3 regions of the Rhizobium sp. AAP116 genome follow, and region 1 is predicted to be linked to each of the others. Evidence: riboswitches for the same ligand, from Rfam matches in the RefSeq annotation. Region 1 holds a riboswitch; each other region holds the start of a gene.
What was found. Region 1 has a riboswitch for cobalamin ahead of IP85_RS06685 (aromatic ring-hydroxylating dioxygenase subunit alpha). Riboswitches for the same ligand answer to the same signal wherever they lie in the genome.
Positions count from the first base shown of each region.

Region 2: it holds a riboswitch for cobalamin, as region 1 does, so the genes downstream of both, IP85_RS09050 (ABC transporter ATP-binding protein) here and IP85_RS06685 (aromatic ring-hydroxylating dioxygenase subunit alpha) in region 1, are expected to answer to the same signal.
Region 3: it holds a riboswitch for cobalamin, as region 1 does, so the genes downstream of both, bluB (5,6-dimethylbenzimidazole synthase) here and IP85_RS06685 (aromatic ring-hydroxylating dioxygenase subunit alpha) in region 1, are expected to answer to the same signal.

Region 1 is NZ_LJIB01000007.1:269,562-271,822, reverse strand. Features, by position in the region: gene IP85_RS06685 (aromatic ring-hydroxylating dioxygenase subunit alpha) at 1-907, opposite strand, end outside; cobalamin riboswitch at 1,010-1,213, opposite strand; gene IP85_RS06680 (DUF6656 family protein) at 1,517-2,122, shown strand; gene IP85_RS06675 (diguanylate cyclase) at 2,139-2,261, opposite strand, start outside.
Region 2 is NZ_LJIB01000011.1:151,875-154,135, forward strand. Features, by position in the region: gene IP85_RS09045 (NAD(P)/FAD-dependent oxidoreductase) at 1-423, shown strand, start outside; cobalamin riboswitch at 546-777, shown strand; gene IP85_RS09050 (ABC transporter ATP-binding protein) at 979-1,773, shown strand; gene IP85_RS09055 (ABC transporter substrate-binding protein) at 1,794-2,261, shown strand, end outside.
Region 3 is NZ_LJIB01000030.1:24,706-26,966, reverse strand. Features, by position in the region: gene IP85_RS17875 (hypothetical protein) at 1-160, shown strand, start outside; gene IP85_RS17870 (TolB family protein) at 180-1,016, shown strand; cobalamin riboswitch at 1,056-1,246, shown strand; gene bluB (5,6-dimethylbenzimidazole synthase) at 1,287-2,024, shown strand; gene IP85_RS17860 (DUF2865 domain-containing protein) at 1,981-2,261, opposite strand, start outside.

The DNA of each region.
Region 1 (2,261 bases):
TCGTCGGATAGTGAAAAAGCAGCATGGTGCCGATATGGCTGATCGGCACGTCTGCGGAGAGCGGCTTCTTCACGGCGCGCTTGCCGGACATGGTGTAGCTCTCGGCATCCTCTATCAGCGGCATGCGGGCGGTGCGGAACTGGCCCGACGGGTCCATGTTGAAGGCAGACGGCAGGCCGGCGGCTTCGCAGCGCGCCCAGTGCTCGGAGATGAAGGGATCGTCACCCGCACCCTGGACGCCGGTTGCGGTCGGGGCTTCCGGATAGGTGCGGCAGAGCTCCGGATGGTTGCCGGCGCAGTGGTAGCATTCCCGGTTGTTTTCCCAGACGAGCTTCCAGTTACCCTTCTCGATGATCGTGTTCTTGTGGGCGACCTTGGCTTCCCACAGGCGGTGCGGGCGCAGATAGGGTTCGATCGAGGCGCGCATCGGCGCGAAATCAGGGGCTTCGTTGGCGAGACAGACGAAGATGTAACCACCGACGCTTTCGCAATGGACGGTCTTCAGGCCGAATTCGGCCTTATCGAAAGTCTCACCCATCTGGCGGGCGAAGACGAGCGATCCGTCGAGGTCGTAGGTCCAGTTGTGATAGGGGCAGACGAGCTTGGCAGCTGCGCCCTTGTCCTTGGTGCAGACGCGGTGGCCGCGATGGCGACAGGTGTTGTGGAAGGCGCGGATGACCTGATCCTTGCCGCGGACGATGACAACCGGGTAGTCGCCGATCTGGGCGGTGAAATAGTTGCCGGCGCGCGGGATCTCGCAATCATGGCCGATAAACAGCCAGTCGCGATACCAGATCATCTCCATGTCGAGCTTGAAGTAGTCCTGGTCGATGTAAAATGGCTGTTCGAGCGAGAAACCCTCGCGGCGGTTCTTCAGCTGGCGCAGCACGTTGGCCTGCAGATCCATGTCGTCCTCGTGTTTCAAAAACTCGGGGGAGATGAGAGCGCAGCCTGCCGTCGCCCTGGGAAGGCGGTGTGCATGGCTATCTCTGGTCGCCCTCCGCAACCTCAAATGTCCGTCTGCCAAGGCTGGTTTCCGGGCTCAGGAGTGGTCCATTTGCGGACCGCGTCGGCGCCTTCCCAGGGTTACCCCCAGTGGCCTTCTGCCAAAACGCATTCTCCACCACCGTTGCGGGGGCAGCGCCGGATTTTGACCGGCTTCCCGATTTCCTACCCTCCCTAGCAGGGCAGCACCTCGAGCTTGCCTGCATCTAATCACAGGCCGCGGGCCTCCGCTGCATTGCAGAACGACACGGCCCAAATCGTTTGCGACATCCCACAGGCGACGATAAAGGGCGGCAAGCTCGGGAATTTCCCATTGTTTTCCGGGAGGTGCGGCGGCTGCGTTTCTCTGGCCGCTGAAATCATGGCGCAAACGAGCGATTTAAGGCAGTTGCACGGAACTGCACTGCGGCAAGCCTCGCGAAACCTCGCTGATGTAGAATACCATCAAATCATGATTAACCATGCTGCGTTAAGCTCAAGCAATCAGTCCGGGTACCGTCAGAGCGTCAAGATGCAGAAACTCAGATACTACGCGGCTCCCAAAGCGGAAACGCAAACGCCGCCCTCGTCAAAGGCAGTCCATACCGAGTTCCTGAGAACCGGTCGGATCTCGCGCAGCCGCGAGGACTGGCTGCCGGACGAGCGCCGGTATCTTTCCTATGAGGAAGTTGCGGCGCGGACCGGGCGGCGGCTGGAGCGGGCGGCCGAGACGACGCATGAGCGCATCAACGGCTTTCACCGTTCGATCAAGTTCCCCAAAGTCATCTTCCACCGCACACTGAACAACAGCCCACATCTGGGCTACTGTCACGTGACGGCGGCACGCACGAATTTCGCGCAGTATGCCGATGTCAAATGGGCCTTCTACATCGCCAATTTCTTTGCCGAACTCGGTGGGGAAGAGGTGTTCTTCGAGCAGATCAAGCAGAATTACGGACGGATGTATTTCGCCGTGGCGATCAAGCCGGAGGCGGAGGCCAAGGCGATGACCATCGACCGTTCGTTCCGCAACAACGGACTTTTATTCCAGACAGTGGATCCGAAAGAGGCGCTGCGGAACGTACTGATGCTCGGCGCACGAGACGCCGAGCTCAGGAAGATCATCGCAAAACTTTGAAAGTGGACTTCGACGCTCAGGCGCCGAAACCGCCCACCGGCTTCTTCTTGTAGAGCAGCCAGTCCTTCGAGACATAATCGCTTGCACCGTAGATCGTCACGGTGTCGCCGCCGGCTGCCTTCGAGGTGGCGAGCGCCTT
Region 2 (2,261 bases), on a different contig from region 1:
CCGGTTGCGTGCGACCTCTCGGTTGATGGCATGGACGGGGTCTACGCCATCGGCGATACCGCGCTGGCTTTGGGAGAAAATGGCGAAGCATTGCCCGCGCTCGCACAGGTGGCCAAACAGCAGGGGACGTTCCTCGGCAAAGCGCTCAAGGCCAACCTCCTGAAAGGAGCGGCTGTGCCAGACTTCCGTTTCCGTAATCGCGGCAACACGGCGGTCATCGGAAGAAACGCAGCCATCTTCGATTTCGGCTCCTGGCAGCTCAAGGGCCGTCTCGCCTGGCTGCTCTGGGCCATCGTCCATGTCTATCTGCTGGTCAATTTCGAGAAACGCCTGCTTGTCAGTGTTCAGTGGATCTGGCGCTACACCACCCGGCAGAGAGGCGCGCGTCTGATCGATGAGAACTTCGTTGCCCCTGAGAGGTAATGACCTCCGTTGAGAATCTGAGGGCGGATGCGCTTTGAAGGTGGACAACCCGGATTCGGATCTATAGACGTAACGATATTACATAACGAAAAGATCCAGGCTTGACCGCCAGGGGCTGCAGGTCCTATGCAAGCAGTGACGGTTCCCCGCCGGATGACTCCGAGGGGATTAATAGGGAACACGGTGAGGACGACCCAATAGGGACCAAGACCGTGGCTGCCCCCGCAACTGTAAGCGGATTGCTGTCCATTCTCGCGGCGTGAAAGCGCCGGGCCACTGCGGGTCACCGTGGGAAGGCAAATGGAAAGCGCATATCCGCGAGCCAGGAGACCTGCCGTCAAGTGAAGAAAACGAAGCGGACGGGGTGTTCCGATGGATACGAACTGGCTTTTGCGCTGCGCCGTCTGGCGCGCCGACCACATGCCATTTTGCCTCCGGAGAAATCCTGCGGAGGACTGGCATGCATTTCCTTCCAGATCATGAAGCGCAGGGACGGGCGATCGGCCTTGGCCATGGCGTAACGCTCGACGTTTCGTCGTTCGATGAGGCCCGCCCATGAGCTGTACCAGCAAGGGCTGCCCGATCCGGGTCACCGATATCGGTTGGGGGCCGAAGTCATCCCAGTTTTTGGTCCGAGGCGTTTCCTTCTCCCTCGATGCAGGCGACCGGCTGGCAATCGTCGGGCCGAACGGGGCTGGCAAGACCACGCTTCTGCGCTGCCTCTATCGCGGTGTCAGTCCGCTAGAGGGGCGCGTCGAGGTCGGCGGTCAGGATATCTGGCAGATGAGTGCCCGCCAACTTGCCCGCCGGGTGGCGGTCGTTCTGCAGGAAATGCCGGGCGACTTCCCGTTCACCGTCCGCGACGTGGTGATGATGGGGCGCGTTCCCTGGCGCGAAGGCCTTGCGGGCTGGAGCGAAGAAGACCGGGCCGAAGCAGAGCACGCGCTCGACCATCTCGATCTGCTGCGGCTGGCGAACCGGCAGTTCTCGACCTTGTCGGGAGGTGAGAAGCAGCGTGTCCTGGTGGCGCGTGCGCTGGCGCAGAAGCCTGAAATCCTCATACTCGACGAGCCGACCAACCATCTGGATATCCGTCACCAGCTCGAGATCCTCGATCTGCTCGGCGCTTTGAACCTGACGATCATCACGACGCTGCACGACATTAACCTCGCCGCCGAGTTTGCAACGCATATTGCCCTGATGCATGGCGGCCGGATGAATGCGTTCGGCCCACCGGAAGCTGTTCTGACCGAACAGGCCCTGTCCGGAACCTTCGGTGTCCTCGCCGCCCGTCAACAGGCGGAGGGCGCTCGGTCCCATCGTTTTTCCTTTTCCCTTGCCTTGACCTGATTTTGAAAGGATCCGCCACTATGGCTTCCCGTCTTCTATTGTCTGCCACGCTCTTTGCTTCGGTCTTCGCCGCCTCATCGGCATTTGCCTATCCTGTGACGGTCAAGAGCTGCGATCGCGACGTCACGTTCGACGCACCTCCGGCGCGCGCGATCTCGAATGACGTAAACCTGACCGAGATGATGCTGGCCTTGAAACTGCAGGACCGCATGGTCGGCTATACCGGGATCTCCGGCTGGAAGACGCTGGATGAGGGGCTGCGGGACGGCGTGAAGGAGTTGCCCGAGCTTTCGCCGAAATACCCGACCAAGGAAGTGCTGCTGAACGCCGATGCCGATTTCTATTTTGCCGGCTGGAACTACGGGATGAAGGTCGGCGGCGAGGTGACGCCCGAAACGCTCGAGCCCTTCAAGATCAAGGTCTATGAACTCACCGAATCCTGCATCCATATCATGGCGAAGAACAAGCCGACCATGGACGACATGTTC
Region 3 (2,261 bases), on a different contig from region 1:
CGGGAGCTTCAAGATGCTCGGCATCGGGTTCCTCACGCTGAACGTCAGCCTGATCTGGGGTTTCTACACCGAATGGCGCAGTGCTCATGTTGAGCAGACGGGCCGGGCGATCTTCGCCAAACTGCGCCAGGCGATGGAAAATCGCTCGACCGCAGACTGACTTTTCCAAGGAGACCATGATGCGCAGTTCGGTCGAGATCTACGATATGACGACCCGTGAATGCGAGGTCGTCTGGCAGACGGATGACCTCGTCGAGGCGCCCAACTGGTCGCGCGATGGCGAGTTTCTCGTCATCAACGGCGATGGTCTTCTTTATGCGTTGCCGCTCGACGAAGACGATCCCGAGCCGGAACTGATCGACACGGGTTTTGCCGTGCGGCTCAACAACGATCATGGGATCTCGCCCGATGGCGCCTCGATCGCGTTTTCCGATCATACGCTTTTCGGCAAGTCCTGCATCTACCTGCTGGGTGATGGTGATGACGAGCCGCGTCAGGTCACCGACAAAATGCCGTCCTACTGGCACGGCTGGTCGCCGGACGGTAAGGAGCTTGCCTATTGCGGCGAGCGCAACGGCGCCTTCGATATCTATACCATATCGACCAAGGGCGGGTCCGAGCGGCGGCTGACGAACGGCAAAGGGCACAATGATGGCCCTGATTACACGCCTGATGGACAGTGGATCTATTTCAACTCCAGCCGTTCCGGCACCATGCAGATCTGGCGCATGCGCAGCGATGGCAGCGACCTGCAGCAGCTGACCTCAGACGGTTATGGTGACTGGTTCCCGCATCCTTCGCCGGATGGGAAGAAGATACTCTTCCTCTCCTACGATGCCGATGTCGAAGGTCATCCGCGCGACAAGCAGGTTCGGCTTCGACTGATGGACGTCGATGGCGGCAATGTCGAAACACTCATCGAGTTTTTCGGCGGTCAGGGTTCGATCAATGTCCCGAACTGGGCGCCGGACGGATCGGCTTTCGCCTTTGTCCGCTACTTCCCGGTCGAGGCTTGAGCCTGTCGCATTCCACTCTGTCCTGCGGCTGGTTCTTGCGGTATTGATCCGGCGTCAGGTGCTTACCGTTAGGTGAGAGAATCGGGAAGCTGGCGAGATTCCGGCACGTGCCCAACGCTGTAAGGCGGACATGATGCGCGAGGGGAAACCCGGCCACTGGAGCAATCCGGGAAGGCGCGCATCCTGGATGATGCCCAGTCAGAAGACCGGCCTGGCGAGATAGACCTTTCCCGCGTGGACGGCGGGTGGTTGCGCATTGTGGGGATTACGATGCACGACAGACCGAACGAGTTCCTCGTCCGGACGGCGCCCTTTGCCGATCAGGACAAACAGGCCGTCTACCGGGCCATTCACACGCGTCGCGACGTCCGCGACCAGTTCCTTCCCGATCCGCTGCCGGACGACCTGGTACGACGGCTGCTTGAGGCGGCGCATGCTGCACCCTCCGTCGGCTTCATGCAGCCCTGGAGTTTCCTGCTGATCCGCTCTGCTCGAAAGCGCGAGGCCATCTGGCAGGCGTTTCTGCGGGCGAACGAGGAGGCCGAGGCGATGTTTCCGGCCGACCGTCGCGACGCCTATCGATCCCTCAAACTCGAAGGCATCCGCAAGGCGCCGCTCAATATCTGCGTTACCTGTGATCCCGATCGCGCAGGTCCGGTGGTCCTCGGACGCACCCATGATGTCAGGATGGACGCCTTCTCCACGGTCTGCGCCATCCAGAACCTCTGGCTCGCCGCCCGTGCGGAAGGGGTCGGGCTAGGCTGGGTCAGCATTTTTCACGAGGCCGAACTGAAGTCGCTTCTCGGCATCCCGGACCGTGTCCAGATCATCGGTTATCTTTGCCTCGGCTATGTCGACGAACTCTATGCGACGCCGGAGCTCGAGGTGAAGGGATGGCGCAAGCGATTGCCGCTCGACGATTTGATCTTCGAGGAGAGCTGGGGGCAGATCGCGGAACGGCCGATCACTCCTGCAGCGGCTGTGGACCTGACGTCGCCGGGTTCCTGAGGTCGATCGTGCCCTTGTCGGAGGGGAGAAAGGCCGGGCCGACGCGGCGTACGTTGAGGCTGGCCTCATCCAGCACGCGCGCCGTGGCGGGCACCGTCGCTGACGCAGCCTCTCGTTTTCCCGGTGCAACTTCGATGACGGATGACTGGTAGTCCGGCACGGCCGGACGCGGCGTCATGCGCTGGTAGTATTGCTGCAGGTTGCAGGCGCAGGCGGGTTCTGCGTCGCTGCGCCGGT